Linked DNA regions of Myxosarcina sp. GI1. The protein of the gene in region 2 interacts with the protein of the main gene of each other region in a pairwise test. Links are inferred from orthologs where the notes say so. Each region holds a gene or a part of one and is shown on either strand. Other genes may lie near its edges.

The links.
Region 1: the proteins of crtE (region 2) and purT interact in binary tests that used the Escherichia coli proteins (3 or more experiments, as listed by UniProt). The link is inferred for Myxosarcina sp. GI1 from one-to-one orthologs.

The regions. Positions count from the first base shown.
Region 1 is NZ_JRFE01000026.1:185,600-188,844, forward strand. What follows is about bases 1-2,784. They hold purT (formate-dependent phosphoribosylglycinamide formyltransferase), read left to right. Parts: upstream 1-699; coding sequence 700-1,869; downstream 1,870-2,784. Other genes in these bases: petG (cytochrome b6-f complex subunit V), read right to left, coding at 1-29; KV40_RS21120 (cytochrome c), read left to right, coding at 263-637; KV40_RS21130 (YciI family protein), read left to right, coding at 1,923-2,189; rplS (50S ribosomal protein L19), read left to right, coding at 2,280-2,711. Outside these bases: preprotein translocase subunit SecE, read left to right, coding at 3,103-3,245. UniProt on the Escherichia coli protein: Involved in the de novo purine biosynthesis. Catalyzes the transfer of formate to 5-phospho-ribosyl-glycinamide (GAR), producing 5-phospho-ribosyl-N-formylglycinamide (FGAR). Formate is provided by PurU via hydrolysis of 10-formyl-tetrahydrofolate.
Region 2 is NZ_JRFE01000013.1:22,056-38,707, forward strand. What follows is about bases 6,070-8,963. They hold crtE (geranylgeranyl diphosphate synthase CrtE), read right to left. Parts: upstream 8,033-8,963; coding sequence 7,106-8,032; downstream 6,070-7,105. Other genes in these bases: KV40_RS06665 (hypothetical protein), read right to left, coding at 6,070-6,399; KV40_RS06670 (divergent PAP2 family protein), read right to left, coding at 6,541-7,011; KV40_RS06680 (DUF2288 domain-containing protein), read right to left, coding at 8,104-8,397; recN (DNA repair protein RecN), read left to right, coding at 8,553-8,963. In the rest of the region: KV40_RS06630 (chromophore lyase CpcT/CpeT), read left to right, coding at 249-902; dnaB (replicative DNA helicase), read left to right, coding at 915-2,240; KV40_RS06640 (DUF4112 domain-containing protein), read right to left, coding at 2,243-2,716; 30S ribosome-binding factor RbfA, read left to right, coding at 2,909-3,307; KV40_RS06650 (glycoside hydrolase family 3 N-terminal domain-containing protein), read left to right, coding at 3,314-5,026; KV40_RS06655 (DUF4327 family protein), read left to right, coding at 5,169-5,411; KV40_RS06660 (DUF4327 family protein), read left to right, coding at 5,746-5,988; more of KV40_RS06665, read right to left, coding at 6,055-6,069; more of recN, read left to right, coding at 8,964-10,322; queF (preQ(1) synthase), read left to right, coding at 10,386-10,796; KV40_RS34710 (chlorophyll a/b-binding protein), read left to right, coding at 10,884-11,054; KV40_RS06700 (DUF3536 domain-containing protein), read right to left, coding at 11,211-13,787; KV40_RS06705 (hypothetical protein), read left to right, coding at 14,146-14,493; KV40_RS06710 (response regulator), read right to left, coding at 14,520-16,652.

The DNA.
Region 1 (3,245 bases), on a different replicon or contig from region 2:
ACAATACCTAATAGTAAAGGTTCTATCACTGTTTGGCTCTCCTCAATAAATTGTTTATTTTAATATATCTTATGTTGGCAGTCTTATTTTAAGCAATGAGTGCGATCGCCATACTTAGTAGACTTATCTGAAGTGTGCGGTTATAACCTAGTTGGGTATAAAGAGCGCGACTATTACAATTTTATTAACTAAATCTGTAAAACTTAAGCTATTTTGTAAAATAAAGTAAATATAAGCAAACCTCTTTTAACATTACCGCTCTGTGGATAACCAGTTAGTCCAAGCTCCTAGTTGGCTCAACCGCTCGATTGTTGTTCTGGCGATCGCAGTGCTAATTGCCGGTATAAGTATTTTAGGAGTCTATTGGCATAAAATTTCCGATCCTTACATCCAAGAAGTCTTGGCTTTAAAAGGAAATGTCGAACGAGGTTACAAAATATTTCAAATCAACTGTGCGGGATGTCACGACATCAGAGCCAATAATAGTGTGGGACCTTGTTTGATAAATGTTTCCAAGCGTAGATCTAAAATTGGCACTATTGAACAGGTAATTAGCGGGCGCACGCCTCCGATGCCTAAGTTTCAACCGACGACTCAAGAAATGTCAGATTTACTTGAGTTTCTACAACATCTATAAATGACGCTCTTTTGGCATACAGATTGGTATAAGCTGTGGCAAAGTATGTCGAATGCAAATTTATGAATAAAAATCTTCAACTACCGCAAAAAATTATGTTGCTGGGTTCTGGCGAGCTTGGTAAAGAATTTGTTATTGCTGCCCAACGTTTGGGAAACTATACGATAGCTGTAGATAGCTATGCCAACGCTCCAGCAATGCAGGTAGCCGATGTAGCAGAAGTAATTTCCATGCTGGACGGCAACGATTTAGATAGAATCGTTAGCAAGTATCAGCCCGATTTTATCGTTCCCGAAATAGAAGCAATTAGAACTGAGAAATTAATTGAGTTCGAGCAACGGGGTATAAGCGTTATTCCTACGGCAGCAGCAACCAACTATACGATGAATCGCGATCGTATTAGAGAATTGGCAGCAAAAAAATTGGGGATTCGTACCGCTAAATACGCTTATGCCACAAACCTAGAAGAATTACAAGCGGTAAGTAATAAAATTGGCTTTCCCAATGTAATTAAGCCCGTAATGTCTTCTTCGGGAAAAGGACAGTCAATTGTCAATAGTGTTGAGGAATTAGAAACTGCCTGGAATTATGCGATCGCAGGTGCCAGAGGCGATACGCCCAAAATAATTATTGAAGAATTTATCGACTTTGAAGTTGAAATTACTTTATTAACTATCAAACAGTGGCATCAACCGACTACCTTTTGCCCTCCTATCGGACACCGACAAGAGCGAGGCGACTATCAAGAATCTTGGCAGCCAGCCAGTTTGTCTTTAGGACAACTACAGCAGGCAGAACAAATTGCGGTAAAAGTTACCGATGCTTTGGGAGGTGCGGGCATCTTTGGAGTAGAGTTTTTTGTAACCAAAGATGAAGTTATTTTTTCGGAACTTTCTCCACGTCCTCACGACACGGGAATGGTGACATTAATCTCGCAAAATTTAAATGAATTTGAACTGCACCTGCGGGCTATTCTCGGTTTGCCCATTCCCCAAATAGAAGTATTTTCTCCTGCTGCCAGTGCGGTAATTTTGGCAACAGAGCATTTAGATAGAGTAGTTTATGCTAACGTTGCCGAAGCATTGACCATTCCCGATACAGAAATTAGACTATTTGGCAAGCCTGATTCTCGTCCCAACCGTCGTATGGGAGTAGCCCTAGCAAAAGCTAAAACAATTGAAGCAGCTAGACAAAAAGCGACCTCCGCAGCTAGTAAAGTAGTTGTTAATTAATAGTAGTAAGACGATTGGGTTCGACAAAATTTTTTCACCGTGTTATTTAAAAAATGCCCATATTCGTCAAGATTGAAAAGGGGATCGTTGATAAACATACTTTCGATCTACACGTTCCCGCTCATAAAGATTACGTTCGACAACTAATTGCTAAAGGTCACAAAGCTAAAACTGGTTACTGGAAAGAGTTTGGTGGCGGAATGCTGATTTTTGAGGCAGCTTGTATGTCAGAAGCTAAAGCTATAGTAGAGCGCGATCCTTTAATTAAAAATGCCTGTGTCGATTACGAACTGCACGAATGGTGCATTGTGATTGAGTAGGCTTAGTAGGTAAAAACTGAATTGCTATTTTTTCTTTGCAAAGACTGTAAAAAAAGTTATCATGATAAATCGTGAGTTTTTAAGATAGCCATGAATGCCGAAGCGATAATTCGCTCAATTGAAGCGGAACATCTAAAACCAAAACTGCCTGTACTTCACGTTGGCGATAGTGTAGAAGTAGGCGTGAGAATTACCGAAGGTAACAAACAGCGGGTGCAACCTTATCGGGGTACCATAATTGCCATGCGCAATGGCGGTATCAACGAAACGATTACCGTACGCCGTATTTTTCAGGGTGTAGGGGTAGAAAGAGTATTTCTAGTCCACTCGCCAATAGTAGCCCATATTAAAGTAGAGCGTCGCGGTAAAGTGCGTCGTGCAAAACTTTATTATTTACGCGATCGCGTCGGTAAGGCTACTCGAATCAAACAGCGTTTCGACCGTCCAATAGAGAAAGATACTACAGCCAAAACTAAAACCAAAAGCAAAAAATCTCGCAAAAACAAAGAAAAAACTAGCTAATTTACGAAAAAATACTTTGGTACAGTATAATTAGGTCTAGCTGACTTTGTGGTCGGTAGAACATAAACAAATGCGTCCTTAGTTCAGTTGGTAGAACGTCGGTCTCCAAAACCGGATGTCGAGGGTTCAAGTCCTTCAGGGCGCGTTCTAACTATCACTATACCAAGAACGCGAGTAGCGCGAGCAACCTACCATCTTGCAACCTATCGGATGTTTGGTTGGCTTAAATCTGCATTGAAAACTCAAATAAATATAAACTAAGATCGATAGTATCTTGAATTTTTAAATATAATATCTATCTTTAATTTAAGATTCTAGTTAATAGTTAATAGAAAACATATATTTGCTTTTCTAAGCCAATCCTTATACTTTAAATTTTGAGGTAACAACCTTGGCAAAAAAAAACACGGCACCTCCAACTAAAAACGAATCGAAAGAAGCAGGCGGTGGTAGTAACCTCGCTCAATTTGCAGTTGAAACCAGGCAAGAGCTTAGTAAAGTAGTTTGGCCCTCTCGCCAACAGCTAATTGGTGA
Region 2 (16,652 bases):
TTCAATGCTAGCTGATGCGGGTTATGACTGAATTAACTTTCAATTAAACAATATGTTAACCTTTATTTAACCTAATCTTAAACTAAGGCGACGTTGAAATTAATTGAAGCGAAATACGTAGCAGGTATTAAACCTGTTTTATACCATATTAAACTAAAAAAGGCTTTCAAAATTTCGTTTCCCAAAGCTAACAAACGTTGCCTTTTAAAAGCTCGAAAATTACTATAAACAAATTTCTTATTGACATTATGGGTTTGTCTAAATTTAATCTAGCTATAGTACTTACCTATACAGGAGCGATTTACTCTTCAGCAGCATTTGCTTTACCTACACCATCTCAGTCAGTAGCAGAAGTAGTGTCTCATTTAGAGGGTGTTATGGATACTTCGGCTCAAGCTGCTGCTAATTCTGATAAAGCCAACGTACGCATGACCACCTGTAGAGTGGAAGTTGCTGACGCAAATAATTCTAGTTCGGTATATCTCTATCAAGAACAAGCTTTGAACGAAAGTTTGGATGCTCCCTATCGCCAAAGATTTTTAGAGATTTATCCAGGCAAACGCCAGGATATAGTGGTTTCCCGTTCTTATAAACCCGAATCTACCGAAGTTTGGAACGGATTTTGCGATCGCCCCCAAGCTCAAAGAATTGTAGATAGCGATCGCTTGGGTCAACCCTTGTGTAGCGTATTTCTTAAAAAGCTAGTTAGTGTATATGAAGGTAAAACTAAACCAGGAGGTTGTCCGACTAATTTTCGGGGAGCAAATTATATTACCAATACTATAATTTTACACGATCGCGGCATGGATACTTGGGATCGGGGTTTCGATAAGGCTGGCGATCGGGTTTGGGGTGCCGACGAAACTGGTTATCAATATCGTTGGTCTAATAAAGAGAAATAATTACACATAGATATGATAGAAAATTTGCCACCAGCCAACATTGAAGCCGAAGAAGAAATTTTAGGTGGTATTTTACTAGATCCCGAAGCCATGACTAGAGTGGCCGAACTATTAGTCAAAGATGCTTTTTACGTAAAAGCACATCGAGAAATCTACCAAGCTGCTTTAACCTTGCATGGTCAAGGTAAACCTACAGACTTAATGGCGGTTACTAGTTACTTGAGCGATCGCAATTTGTTAGACAAAGTTGGCGGTACTACCAAACTAGCGACGCTACTCAACCGTACCGTTTCGGCTGTGAATATAGATCGCTATGCCAACCTGATTATGGATAAATATATCCGTCGTCAGTTGATAACTTCGGGTCATGAAATTGTCGATCTCGGTTACGATAACGCCACCGAATTAGAAGTAGTTCTCGACGAATCCGAACAAAAAATCTTTCGCCTCACTCAAGAACGCCCGCAGCAAGGGTTAGTGCCAATATCCGAAACTTTGGTGACTACCTTTAATACGATTGAAGACTTGCATCAGGAAACCGCCTTACCAGGTATTCCTTCAGGCTTCTACGATTTAGATTCTATGACCAGCGGTTTTAGCCGTTCTGACTTAATTATCGTCGCTGGAAGACCGTCAATGGGTAAAACGGCATTTTCTCTTTGTATAGCTTCGAGTATCGCTAAAAATCATCAACTACCAGTGGCAATCTTTAGTTTAGAGATGTCAAGAGAGCAATTGACTCAAAGACTCTTATCTAGTGAAGCTAAAATTGCCAGCAATCGGCTGCGATCGGGTAGAATCGCCCAGAATGAGTTTGAACCGCTGGTTAACGCCGTTAGTAACCTTTCCGAACTGCCAATTTTTATCGACGATACGGCAAATCTTTCGGTGATGCAGATGCGATCGCAAGTACGCCGCCTACAGGCACAGCAGAAAGAACCATTAGGGTTGGTGTTACTCGACTACCTACAGCTAATGGAAGGTGGCGGCGATAACCGCGTTCAGGAATTATCCAAAATGACTAGAAGTCTTAAAGGCTTGGCTAGAGAACTCAATGTGCCGATTATTGCCCTATCTCAATTGAGTCGGGGAGTAGAACAAAGAACCAACAAACGTCCCATGCTATCGGATCTAAGAGAAAGCGGTTCCATCGAGCAGGACGCAGATTTGGTAATTATGCTCTATCGCGATGAATACTACAATCCCGATAGCCCAGAACGCGGTATTGCTGAAGCTAGTATAGTCAAACATCGTAATGGTCCTGTAGGTACGGTCAAGCTAATTTTTAATGCCGAATTGACTAAGTTTGAAAGTATGGCTAGACCTGGTGGCTATTGATGCTAAGAGAGTGTCTGCCACAACCAACGAATTACCAAGACGGTAAAGGTAGCAAATCCAACGACAATAATTACCAGTAGCAGAATCAACCCAGTTAAAAATAACCAATCGCTCTTACGATTATCACCATCGTACTGTATGTGTTTTTCTAACAAAGTCATGTTTCTGACGTTAGCTTTCCAACCAACATCAAAAATGTCGCCGATAACTGGCACCGTACCCAATACCGAGTCAAAGAGAATATTACCTACCATCTGCCAAATGACTTGTCGCGGTATTCCCATTCGTGCGGCTTCGACAATAATATATGCCCCCAAAGCACCAGTTACGGTATCGCCACCGCCAGGAAGCAACCCCAAAATCGGATCTAATCCGATACGATAGCCAATTCCAGGTATGGCGATCGCATTATCGAGTAAGTTAGAAAGACGACGGAGACGATTAATTTTAGTGGTATGAGGTTGAGGAGTTGGCATAAAGCTGTAATTCTCTTAAGGAAATAAACAGAACCGCGAGCCTTATTATACTTTGAGGTAAGATCGCCTTTAAATTTTAGCTGTTAGTAAAGCGATCGCCTACAGCAATCGTTCTCAGAAATAGTTACAATCTAGAATGGTGTTCGGCAATATACGAACTCCTGATAGGTTGCAAAGATAGAGGAAAAGATTATGGCTAATAGCCGTCGCGTGTCTCGCGTAGCTTCACTGATTAAGCGAGAAGTCGGTCAGATGTTGATTAACGGAATCAAAGACGATCGCGTTGGTTCTGGACTGGTCAGCATTACCGATGTCGATGTTTCTGGAGATTTGCAACACGTTAAAATCTTTGTCAGTATCTATGGTACTGAAGAAGCTAAAGCCGAGACGATGGAAGGGCTAAAGTCTTCTGTTGGCTATGTTCGTCGAGAGTTGGGACACAGAATGCGGTTGCGACGTACTCCAGAAATTGCCTTTTATGAAGATCGCTCTTTAGAAAGGGGCGATCGCATGTTAAATTTACTCGACGAAATAAAACAGGATCGCAAACAAAAAACTCATACGGCACAATTAGATGAAGATGTCAGTTAAATATTAGTGTCTACAACTTCATATAGTCCCACTTTATCTTTAAAACAACAAATCGGACAAATGATTATTGTCCGCGCTTCTGGCTATCTATTCGACCATCAAATTAGATATCCTGCCTGGGAAGCTAGCAACACTAAGTTACAAACATGGCTGGAAGAATTAAACTTAGGCGGAGTAATTTTATTAGGGGGTAGCAGTGTCGAACTACAGGCGCGATCGCGTCAACTGCAAGCCTGGGCAAAGACTTCTTTATTTATCGCAGCCGATATTGAAGAAGGAGTAGGGCAGCGTTTTAGCGGTGCGACATGGTTTCCGCCACCGATGGCGTTAGGGGCAATTGCGGCTAAAAACCTCAGCTTGGCAGAGAAATATGCAACAGAAATTGGTGCTATTACTGCCAGAGAAGCCTTAGCAGTAGGCATTAACTGGCTATTAGCACCTGTAGTAGATGTCAACAATAATCCTGATAACCCTGTAATAAATATTCGTGCTTTTGGCGATAATCCTGTTATTGTCAGTAAATTAGCAGCGGCTTTTATTAAAGGTGCCAATTCCCAACCAATTTTAACTACCGCCAAACATTTCCCAGGACATGGAGATACTGCCGTCGATTCTCATTTGGCTTTACCCTCGTTACCTCATTCAGATTCGCGTCTGGCAGCAGTGGAACTACCGCCGTTTGAAACGGCGATCGCTGCTGGCGTAGACAGCGTGATGACGGCGCATCTATCTATTCCTGTTTGGGATGAAAGATACCCTGCAACTTTGTCTTCGGCAATTGTAAACGATCGCCTGAGAAAGCGGCTAGGTTTTGATGGTTTGGTAGTTACCGATGCTTTGATTATGGGTGGTATAACTAAATTTGCCTCTCCAGAAGAAATTGCGATAAGGGCAATCGAAGCTGGTAGCGATATTTTATTAATGCCCGACGATCCCGAAGTGGCAATCGCTGCTATTTACAATGCCGTAATGTCTGGGCGCATCAGCCGACAAAGAATTGAAGAGTCTCTCGCCCGCATCGCAAAAGCGAAAGCTAAAGTAATTAGTAATAGTGAGGCAGAATTATCCCTGTTATCTACTAAGAAAGCAAAAGTTTTGGTTAAAGCAGTTTTACAAGACTCGTTGCGATCGGGAGGCAAGTTACCACTGCGATCGCAGCCAGATATCGAGCAACGCTCAATCGCAACAGCCCTTCAAAGAAGGGCACGCCCCCTAGCGGGGGCGGGGAAGCAGAGCTTCCCGTCTGGAGGGAACCTCCAGCGACCGATTGAGTCGCGCAATTTAATTGTGGTAGACGATGTACTTAACTGTGCTTTTTTAGATATTCATACTCCAGCAATAACTATTCCCCAACAGTTTAATTACCACAGACAGATCGTAGATTACAATACCATTGGCGCGATCGCTACCGCTCCCAGACCGACGCTACTACAAATATTTATTCGGGGCAATCCTTTTCGCGGTACTTCTGGGCTAACTACTCAAACTAAAAGTATTTATCGGCAACTTGTATCTAAAGAATTGGTAACGGGTTTAATTATTTATGGCAGCCCCTATGTTTTAGACTGGTTTATTAGCTTTATGTCTCAAGATTTGCCCTGGGTATTTTGTTACGGACAAATGTCAATAGCGCAGGCGATCGCGCTAAAAACTTTATTTAACCTTCCTTCAGATGAAAAGTACACTATTACTAAAACTGAAATAGATTTTGGATTTTAGAGATAGTTCGGTTATAGATGAAGATTTTTGAGTAATTAGAAGTTTTGTACGTTTCGATACAGCAAAAAATTAATTACCCCTTCCATATTCTGCTATATGGTTTATAGTTATATGTATAGTTATAAATTTATTTTACAGATATATGACAACTGCAACTGTTTCACCTGCTCCTAAAATAGGCTATTCCTTAGATAGCATCAAAGACGAAGCTCGCCAGCTAATTGAGAAAGGCGTTATTAGTCGCCAACAGCCAATTTACGTACTTTGTAAGTTTATCCCCGCTCGTGAATGGGTCGGAGTTGAATGCGAATTGGAAAGATGTGATTATTTACTCCGCGATCCTATTGGCGATTTGGTTGCTTATCAAACTTGGGAAAATGATTGAGTTGAAACCTTTTCATTAAGTTTTTTTAATAGTTTTATAAAACCAAAAAATTTTTTTTAGCAGCAAAAACCTAGTAAACTAGGTTTTTTTTATATTATATTTATTTTTTTCATCTATCAAAAGAAATAATCTAAATTAGCGATAGATTATCAATATCGCTCGCTCGATACTTTTAAAAAAGTAAAATTAAAAGATTAAGTTTGCTTTAAAAACTTAATCTTTTTTGACAAATAAGTAATCAAATATACAAAATAACAGAGTATTATTAAATGACATAGATAAATTGATTTCGCACTGCAAAATATTCTTTATTCGTTTTAGTGGGTAACTTTTTATGAGTACCAATGCCGCTTTAGCCCCAAACTCCCTTCAATATTCTATAGAAACTCTTCGAGAAGAAGTACGTCATCTAGTAGAACGAGGAGTTATTCGACGCACTCAACCCCTATATGTTTTGTGTGAGTATTTACCCGCTAGGGAATGGTTGGGAATTGAGTGCCAATTGGAAAGATATGACTACTTGCTTCGCGATCGCATTGGAGATTTAATTGGCGAACCACGGTGGGAAAGCGATTAACCGTTATCAATGAACAATGTTTACCGATCCGTTGTTGATTGCTCATTGCTCATTGCTTATTGTCATTTACACTCTTTCTAAATATGAATTTAAATCATCAACTAGCTGAGTTAGCTCGACTTCAGTAGTAATGCGAATGCGCTCATCACGCATGGTCAGCAAAATCTTAGCTGCAAAAGGACTGGGATAAATATTGGGATTGCAAAATATCTCTAAAAAGATTTCTCCCGTATAGCGATACTCCATAGATTTTTGAGGTTGAGGTCTACTGCCGCTATTAGGATCGCGAGTTGCAGACGCTTTCAGACTTTGCATGAGATTAGATATTTCTTGCTGAAGCTGTTTGGCTCCATCAGGTGTAAAGTTGAAGCTAAGAGAACCTTGAGGAATATTAATCGTTAGTTGAGTCATAAATAACTAATATATATATCTGCCAACAAAAATTGAATTAAAACTAGGCTATTCAAACCTCAAGCGATTGTCGATCGCATCAGCTAAACTTTGAGGTAATTGGAAACATTTTAGGTTTTAAAGCGTAGGTAATAGGTTTACTTAACTAATTTGCAAACTACTGTATGTGGAAAACAGCATTGCAATACCGATTCCTAAAAGCAGTCCAACAACTACTTGAAAAGGAGTATGTCCTAAAAGTTCTTTTAATCTTTCTTCATTAAAATGGTGTTTTTCTTGAAACAATTCATCGACAATTTGATTGAGGATTTTAGCCTGTTTTCCTGCTGCTTGCCGCACACCTGCTGCGTCGTACATGACAATTACCGCAAATAAACAGGCGATCGCAAATTCTGGAGAAGACCAACCCATATTTAAACCGATATAGGTTGCCAAAGAACCGACTAATGCCGAATGCGCGCTAGGCATTCCCCCCGTAGTTACTAAATAGTTAAGATTGACTCTGCGTTTCCTAATCAACTCAATTGCTAGCTTTAATCCTTGAGCAGTCAAACAAGCAAGGACTGCAACCAGCAGTGTCTGATTGTGGAATATGTCAGCAAATTCCTGCATGGTTTGTTTTGTGCCTCAACAACTTCATCTAAGTTTGGTGCGTTTTTTATTAGCGAAAGATCGTGTTCCAGAAAAAATTAAAAATATAGTAGTTCTATCGATCGCGAGTTACGATAAATTCGGCAATTGCTGTTAGCGGTTTGGCTCTGTCGCCATAAATTTTTAGTTGGGCGATCGCTTCAGCTACTAACTGTCTGGCTTGAGCCTGAGATTTTTCTAATCCCCATAAACTAGGATAGGTAGCTTTTTGCGCTCGTATATCTTTGCCTGCGGTTTTTCCTAATTGTTCGTTTGTCGCCGTAATATCTAAAATATCATCAATTATCTGGAAAGCCAGACCGATGTTTTGAGCATAACTAGTAAGTCTGGCAATATCTGTCTGACTAGCACCTGTTAAAATTGCTCCCGATTCTACAGAAGCTCTTAATAAAGCTCCTGTTTTATGAGTATGAATAAAAGTTAAAGTTTCTGCATCCAAATCGGTTTTACCTTCGGATTCAAGATCTAGCACCTGACCGCCTACCAAGCCTGCCGCACCTACCGTACGTCCCAAACAGGCAATAACCTGTAAGATTTTTTCTGGCGCGACGTTTTTGGTTGTCAGGGCAACATGCTCGAAGGCATAAGCTAACAGTCCATCACCCGCTAAGATGGCAATATCTTCACCATAAACTTTATGATTGGTGGGTTTTCCCCGACGATAATCATCATCGTCCATTGCCGGCAGATCGTCGTGAATTAAAGACATGGTATGAATCATCTCTAAAGCACAGGCGGTCGGCATTGCCATTTCAATTGTTCCTCCTGCCAGTTCGCAAGTTGCCAAACACAAAATTGGTCGCAACCGTTTACCTCCAGCCAGAAGAGAATAACGCATGGCCTCATAAATCGTCGCAGGTCTAGTAATAGATATAGAGCGATCCAAAGCCTGTTCGACTAGAGCTTTTCGCTGCTGTAAATAGCTTTTTAAGTTAAATGTAGATTGCTCCGTCTCGGTCAGTATTTCTTCAGTCTCTACCATATCTATTGCTGCTTAACTAACTGTACTCATTATTACCCGATTGGTAACTTTCACCAAACAAAAATTGCAGTTTATTCGGCAAGTTCCTGAACGAGTACGAATGGCTGTACGATGAGCGTGGCAAACTGTTTTTGCGGTGCTAGATTCCAGTCAGCAAGCTGTTGAGAAGATGGTTTGCCAATTTTCTGTCGATCGATCCAGTTTTTAACCAGGCAAGAATTATCTTTAGCAATTGCCGCACCTACATCAACTAAATTCAGTGTTTTTGTAACTACAATTACCGCATCTCTTTTGGCATGAGGTATGAGATCTTTCCAGGCAATATTAGCTAGATCTTGACTTAGTCGGTCTTGAATATCTGGCATTTCAGGTTCGTTCTAAAGCAATAGAGCCATCTTAGAATTAAATATTGCAATTATCAATTGGTTTACTCTCGTCGGTGGATTCAGCTAAACTTCTTAATAAGACATATTCGATTCTGTTTATATTTACTACTTAAAATCAGGCTTTTTTTATCTAAATGCTCGTCAATCTAAAAATTAATAATTTTGCTTTGATCGATCGCCTGGAACTCGATCTAGATCGGGGTTTAAACGTGCTTACAGGAGAGACTGGAGCGGGAAAATCGATTATTCTCGATGCGATCGATTTGGTGTTGGGAGGCAAAACTAGCAGTCGCCAAATCAGAAGCGGCAGCGATCGCGCTTTAATCGAGGCAACTTTTGCTATTGCTCCAGAGCTAAATAGTTGGCTGAGTTCTTTAGAAATCGATCTTTTAGAAGAAAATATCTTAATTTGCAGTCGAGAATTAGTAGTTAGTAAAAAGAATAATAGTATGCGATCGCGCTGTCGGGTTAATGGTACTCTAGTCAACCGACAGTTAATGGCAGAGTTGCGATCGCGGCTGGTTGAAATTACCGCTCAGGGACAGACAATAAGTTTATTGGTTACCGAAAAGCAGCGAGATTTACTAGATCTCTATGGGGGTAAGTCGTTAGTAGAACAGCGTCAAAAAGTCGCTGCGGCGTTTGAAAAATTTCAACAAACTTCAAAAAAATTAACTAAGCGTCGTCAATCAGAGCAAGAATTATTACAGCGTCAAGATTTACTAAAATTTCAGCTAAAAGATTTAACCGAAGCCGAACTCAACGAACCAGACGAATTAGAACAGCTACATCAAGAACGCGATCGCCTGGCTCATGTAGTGGAACTCCAGCAATTGAGTTATCAAGTTTACCAGCTTTTATACCAAAACGATAACGAAGCCGCCGCTGCTGCCGATTTATTAGGAGAAGCAGAGTCTCATTTGAGTGAAATGACCGAATACGATAGCGAACTGACGGCAATTTTAGAAATGGTGCAGTCGGGAATAGCTCAAATTGTCGAAGCAGGACAACAAATCAATCGCTATGGTGAAGATTTAGAAGCCGATCCAGAACGATTAGCCGAAATTGAAGCCAGAATCAGGCTATTAAAAAATATTTGTCGCAAATACGGACCCGATTTAGCCGACGCGATCGCCTTGGAAAGTAAGTTAAAGCAAGAATTAGCACAGTTAACCGACAGTGGACAGTCTATTGAAGTTTTGCAACAAGAACATCAAGAGGCTGCCAAACGTCTAAAACGTGTCTGCGAGGGATTGACCAAGCTGAGAAAACAAGCTGCGATCGAGCTAGAAAAACAGTTGACTGCAGAACTCAAGCCTTTAGCGATGGACAAGGTCGTATTTGAATGTCGTCTTGTGTCTTGTCCCCCAAGTGCTACAGGTGCAGATAAAGTGGTATTTTACTTTAGTCCCAACGCGGGGGAGCAGATTCAACCCCTATCGGAAACCGCTTCGGGGGGAGAAATGAGTCGGTTTTTACTGGCACTCAAAGCCTGTTTTTCCGATTCCGAACGGGGTTCTAGTACCTTAGTATTCGATGAAATCGATGCGGGAGTATCGGGCAAAGTCGCCCAGGCGATCGCTGAAAAACTCTATCAACTTAGCGTGCAACATCAGGTACTGTGCGTAACTCACCAACCGTTAGTAGCGGCTATGGCTGACGGACACTATAAGGTAGAAAAAACTATTGTCGAAGAAATTGCCGCCAACCTCGAACATCGCAACGGCGACTCGGCAATTCCCGATATTCGTACTGTAGTAAGAATCAAACCCCTCAGCGATCTCGGACTTCGTACTCAGGAAATAGCCCAAATTACAGGAGGACATTCGGCAGGAGAAGCGGTAGCGTTTGCCGAGTCCTTATTAAACCAGGCTACTGTTTATCGTCAGCAAACTAAGAAGTAGAAAGCAATTACTACTTTCAAACGCAAAAAAGTTTAAAATTTAATAAACTTAGTTGACAATTTTATGACTACTTCTCCCAAATCTACAGAAAGCAACGATATTAAGTATGGGGAAAGAAAGATTGCCGTAGGAGATTTAATTACTTTCCCTAACCCCAGAGTGGGTAGACGTTATAACGTTAATATTACTCTGCCAGAATTTACCTGTAAGTGTCCGTTTTCTGGCTATCCCGATTTTGCCACAATTCATCTAACTTATTCGCCTAATGAAAAAGTAGTCGAGCTAAAAGCGTTGAAGCTATACATTAATAGCTATCGCGATCGCTACATTTCTCATGAAGAAGTAATCAACCAAATATTAGATGATTTTGTTGCCGCTTGCGATCCCCTGGAAGCAAAAATTACGGGCGATTTTAATCCCAGAGGTAACGTTCATACAGTTATTGAAGTGCAGCATCAAAGAGATGTTCGATAACAATAAATGTAACGTTTGGTAAAGAAATCTATTAAAATACCAAGTGAAAAACTATTACAAATTGTTTAGATAAGAGGTAAATCGATAATGTCACAAACTCAACCTACTGTTACCCCCAAACTAGAGGAACCTAAATTTGGATTTAACTCTTATGCCGAACTACTTAACGGTCGTGCTGCCATGATTGGTTTTGTTTTGATGATAGCGATTGAATATGTAACTGGACAGGGACTGCTTGCTTGGTTGGGTTTGCAGTAAACGACCTTATGAACATAAAAAAATAGTGCTTTTTTAGGCAGGGAGCAGGGAGCAGTGAGCAGAGGTGTTAATTTTGTCTTGCTTATTTCTCCTTTTTTCCTGCTTCTAAGTAAAACTATATTCCTATCAAAGTTTTACTTTCTCACTTTCCCCACATCAGTCAAGCCACTCACCTATGTCGATCGCCAGTCTTTGTCCGAGTTGCAGCAGGGGTTTCATCTCCGATAATTTCCAGCGACAGGTGTTTTCTTCGTGAGAGGAGATAAAGCAATTAGGCACGATACGTTGATGAAAACAGTTATAGTAAGTTTCTTGAGCGCGATCGAGGGATAAACCCAAGTGTAATTTTTCTCCTACTGAAATCGCCCGTTCTAACCTGGCTACATCGGTTTCTAGAGTATCAGGATCGCCATCATAGAGTAATTTCCAAAGCAAACGCAAAATTGACTGTTCTAAAATCTTTTTCGCTTTGGGCAAATTTAGCTGGCACTGAAGATGATTGGCTTCGTTAGCGGTGGCTATTAGTTCGGCTAAATGGACATCTAGCTTTTGGGGATCGCCAATTGCTTTTTCTAAAGCAGAGATCGCGTTGCGACAGCGAGTAGAAAGAGCTACTTCTGCGGCTACTTTTAGCTCTTGGGGAACGGGTAGTTCTTCCCGTTGAAAAGCCGCGATGATACTGTAGTTTTCTTGATAAACCTGACCGTACAGGCGGTCGAGATGTACTTTAGTTTTGATCGTCAACAGACGCACGATACGCTGTCTTTCTTCGGCAAATAAATGCTGTAAATTAAAAGAGCGATCGCCAAAAAAGCGATTCATTGTGGTAATCGTTCGTGCCGCACTAGCCTGCTTGAGATCTGCAAATAGCTGCTGTTTTAATTCACTGTAGGTCAAACGTCCGTTAAAGACTTTAATGCAGCAGTGAAAATCCCAACCCCCCAAATGCAGTACGGCAAAAACATAGTGATGGCTTTCCCAGGTAATTTCCGAAGTCAAGCGTACCTGTCCTACAGATAAAGCCAATCTTCCCATCTGCTGTTTTTGGTAGTCTAGCTGCTCGACTTTATAGCAATAAATTCTCTCTTGCTGGAGATAGTTAATAAATAACGAGCTAATAGCATAATGTGCCGTTACCTGCTCGAAACCAATTTGCGCCGAAGATACTAATTCTTGATAGACTTTGGCACCGTTGCCAAACAATTCCACATTACTAGGAGCTTGCGTCAACCGCAAGATAAATTCTTCTCTAAGCTGAATTCCCGTTACTTCTCCCGCCAATTCTAAAGCGCGAGCCGCATAACGCAAAATTTGCACTCCTTCAGGGCGCGATATTTCTTCAAAAAACCAACCGCAACTGGTGTACATTAGTAGCGCGTGACGCTGCATTTCTAACAGGCGCAGGGCATCGATGCGCTCTTCTGCCGTTAGTTCGTAAGCTTGATGAGTTTGTAAAAATTGTTCTACCTTCTCGACGGAGCGATCGCCAATAACGGCTACGTATTCATCTCTAGCTAACCAGGGATCGATAAATAGTTTTCTACCTCTATCTTCATAGACTTCAATCGTGCGATCGCGCAGCCAGTCTAAAGTTTCTCTCAGGGGTTTGCGCCACAGTTGATGCCAAACACCACCGCCACCACAACCGCAATTATCTTGCCAGCGATCGACACCATGAGCGCAACTCCAGGCAGTAACGGGTTTGAGAACTACTTCCCAGGTTGGAGGAGAGATACTCAAATAGTGAGCGTAATTAGTAACCGTCCAGCCACGATGGGGAAATTCTTCAGTAAAAGCATATCCCAAACATTTTTCCGTTCCGTTTTTATGATGTCCAAAAGTTTCTCCGTCAGTAGCAACGCTGATTATTTGAGCGGGACGGCGATCCCCTTTTACTGCCTGTCCGATTCTACTGGCAAAGTTATCGGCAGTATTGAGAACATCGTTAAAACCCATATCGCGAGAAATTGGTCCATCGTAGAAAAAGATATCGATGTAGCGACCATCTTCAATGAAACAGCGATAGGGACGGGTGGGATCGATTTGCGAACCGCCCACTTCATGCCATTCTGGCTCTGATGTCTCTGCTGTGGGAAGCGGACGACAGCGTTCGGCTTGAGAGGGTGCCAGAATGATAAAGCGAATTTCTTCATCAATCAAAGCTTCGACAGTTGCATAGTCTACTGCCGTCTCAGCCAACCACATTCCTTCGGGATCGCGTCCGAAGCGAGAACGGAAATCGGCTTTGCCCCAGCGAATTTGAGTGTATTTATCCCGCTTATTAGCTAGAGGCAAAATAATATGATTGTAAACTTGCGCGATTGCATTACCGCGTCCGTTTAGTCGGCGACTGCTTTTTTTATCGGCTTCAATGATGCGCTGATAAACTTCGGGATCGTATTTTTCCAGCCATGACATCAGAGTTGCACCGATGTTAAAGCTTAAATACTCAAAGTTATTAACGATTCCAATTACTTCTTGTCGGTCATTGAGAATTCTGGCAAAAGCATTAGGACGATAGCATTCATGATGAATGCGTTCGTTCCAGTCGTGATAGGGATGTGCGCTAGGCTGTCTCTCAATCGTATCTAAATAGGGGTTTTCTCTAGGTGGTTGATAAAAATGCCCGTGAATAGTAACGTAAACACCGTGAGCTTTTTTTAAAGGCTCGCTAAAATTAGAGCGATCTGAATTGGAGCTAAAAACTTTAGTATTCTTTGCTGTAGATACCATATTTAAAATATAAATAAAGTCTTGCTAATTTAATTAAAAAGCTGAAGCTTAAAAGTGCCGTGTAGAGAGTTGAGCCTTTATCTATTTAAGCTTAAATTTCGGACAAATGGATACTTTTGTCAAAATTACCTGACAAAAGCTTTTATTTTTAATTCGCTCTCTTTTAATTATTATTGACTACAATTATAAAACAAAAGAGCTATTGTAGGCAACTATCTAGCGATCGCAATATGTAATTAAAGCCATTTTTAACTTGATAATGCGATTTACATATTCAAACTATGACAGACTGTCTTTTGACTGCGAGCTACGGATATCGCTATGATAACGACTGCTTTTAGAAACACTAATAATAAAAATGGCTATTAGCGATCGACAAGAACCTTTATCAATCGAGCAAAAAAAAGCCAAAAGACGGCTAATTAATATTGGATACGCACCACATAGCGGTTGGATTACTATTGGAGTTTCGCCTCATGGCTTTATTTCCATTGGTGCGGTTCCTCACGGCTTTATTTCTATCGGATTAGTACCAATGGGCGTGTTATCTTTTGGCGTAGTTTCAATGGGTTTACTGAGTGTGGGAACAGTGTCGATGGGCTTGCTGAGTTTTGGCAAAACCACTATGAGCATCGTTCAACCACACGAAGGACATAATATGACAATGCCCAACGAGACTAATTCTGACATGAATATGTCTCATTAATTTCATAGCTTTAAGCTAGATAATCTTCAAAAACAAGCTCGATACAAAGTATCTAGAGTTTGTCCATCGTTGGGATATTCGGCAACAGCAGCCTTACAAACAACTTGAAAGCGATTGCCTTCTAGCGAAGTAAAAATTTGCTTTCTCAATACAGTTAAGACTTCTGCTAAATGTTCCTCTGCTTGAGCTTTGCTCAGATTAGGCATACCGATCGCAAAATCGCCATTACCCCAATAGCTGGCAATTTCATCACCGCGAAAAGCTGCGTGAATTATTTTTCCCCATTGGGCTAAAATGCGATCGCCAATAGTATAACCGTAGGTGAGATTAATTTGCTGTAGTTCTAGTATTTTCAATACTGCTAGACTAAAATTCTGCCGCTCGTGTTTTGCCTGCTGTAAACTAGATTCCAATTTGCGGCTGCCTTGAAAGCGATTATCAAGTCCTGTAATGCGATCTTGGGTTGCTAGAACGTGTAACAAGCGACTGCGATCGAGACGGTTATTAATTCGCGCGATTAACTCCGCGCCGACAACGGGTTTGGCAATATAGTCGTCTCCTCCCACTTCAAATACCTGTCGTATCGTTTCGGCATCTTGATGGGCAGTAAGAAATAGAGTCGGTAATTCTTGCCACTGGGGATCGCTACGTAGAGTCTGACAGAGTTCGATACCGCTGATATCGGGCATTTCTACATCTAAAATTAACAAATCGGGCTGAGTAACTGCCAATACTTCCCAAAAGCGGCAGGGAGTTTCTAAAGTAATTATTCTCATCCCCCAAGGCTGTAAGAGCGAGCGCAAGGTTTCGAGAAAAATAGAATCGTCATCGACTACTAAAATCGTGGAAATTATAGATTGCTCTTGTTTTAATAACCGATCGGTAGTTTGCCAGACGAGATCGGCGGTGACGGGTTTGACCAAAAAGCTACTAGCACCTGCGCGGACTACTTTAAGGCGATCGCTCAATCGCTCTGTAGCTGATATAATAAGTGTCGGAACTTTAGGTGTCCGATTAGTTAATTCTTTAATTAAAGATAATTCTGACTGAAGATCGACTGTTTCGGTATCGATCGCCACCAAATATGGTGAGTTAGTTTGCAGCCACTTCTTAGCAGCATCGAGCTTAGCTACCCGATGCCAAATCATTCCTGACGGTTGGCTTAACTGCTGTAACTCATCAGTCAATTTAGTACCGTTAGAAATTAGCAGTAATGTTGGTTTGGTGGTATCGGAATCAGATTCTATAGTTTCATTTAAAGCTAAAAGACTGTCTAGATCCGTTACCAACGAAATAAACTTAGCCTGTTGCGCTCGATCTAGAATGGAATTGGTTTCTAATAAAGTTTCTATTTCGCGAGCAATTGCCGTTCCCGTATTTCTGGAGAACATCCCCAAAACTCCTGCTAGTTTGTGGGCGGCGCGTTCGGCCTCTTGGTGCAAACTAGTTGCTAAGTTATTTTCTTCGATCTGGGCTACGGCAGTTTGCAAGACTTTCATTCTGGCTGCCATTTTGCCTTGATATTGCAGCCACATCTGTTCCATCTGCTGCTGGAATTCTGACTCAATGGAACTCGATTGGGTATTGGCTACACTGCCGATTTTGGGGGTTTCTAAAGCTTGAGAATTTTGAGGATTTAGACGATAGCCAATACCATAGACATTTTCGATCCAGTTTACTACTCCTGCTTCTTTGAGTTTTTTTCGTAGTCCTTTAATATGTGCTTTGACGCTTTCTTCTAAAGGGGGATCGTCAAATGTCCAAATTTTGTCTAAAATTTGCGAGCGACTAAATACCCGTGCGGGGTTGCGTAAAAATAATTCCAGCAGGCTATATTCTTTGGCAGTTAGTTTGATTTGCTGTTCTTGATAACTAACCTGACAACTACCAGGATCTAGTCTCAAACCGTTAATGTCTAAAACCGCAGTAGGAGTTACATCGCCACGACGAGATAAAGCCCGAACTCTAGCATTTAGTTCTCCTAAATCTAAAGGTTTAGTAAGATAGTCATCTGCACCAGCATCCAAACCTCGAATGCGTTCTTGAGTGGCATCCATAGCGGTCATTAAGAGAATCGGGGTAGTATAACCCTGCGATCGCATCTTTTCGCACAAACTCACCCCGTCTAATTCTGGTAGGTCTACATCCAGCAAAACTAA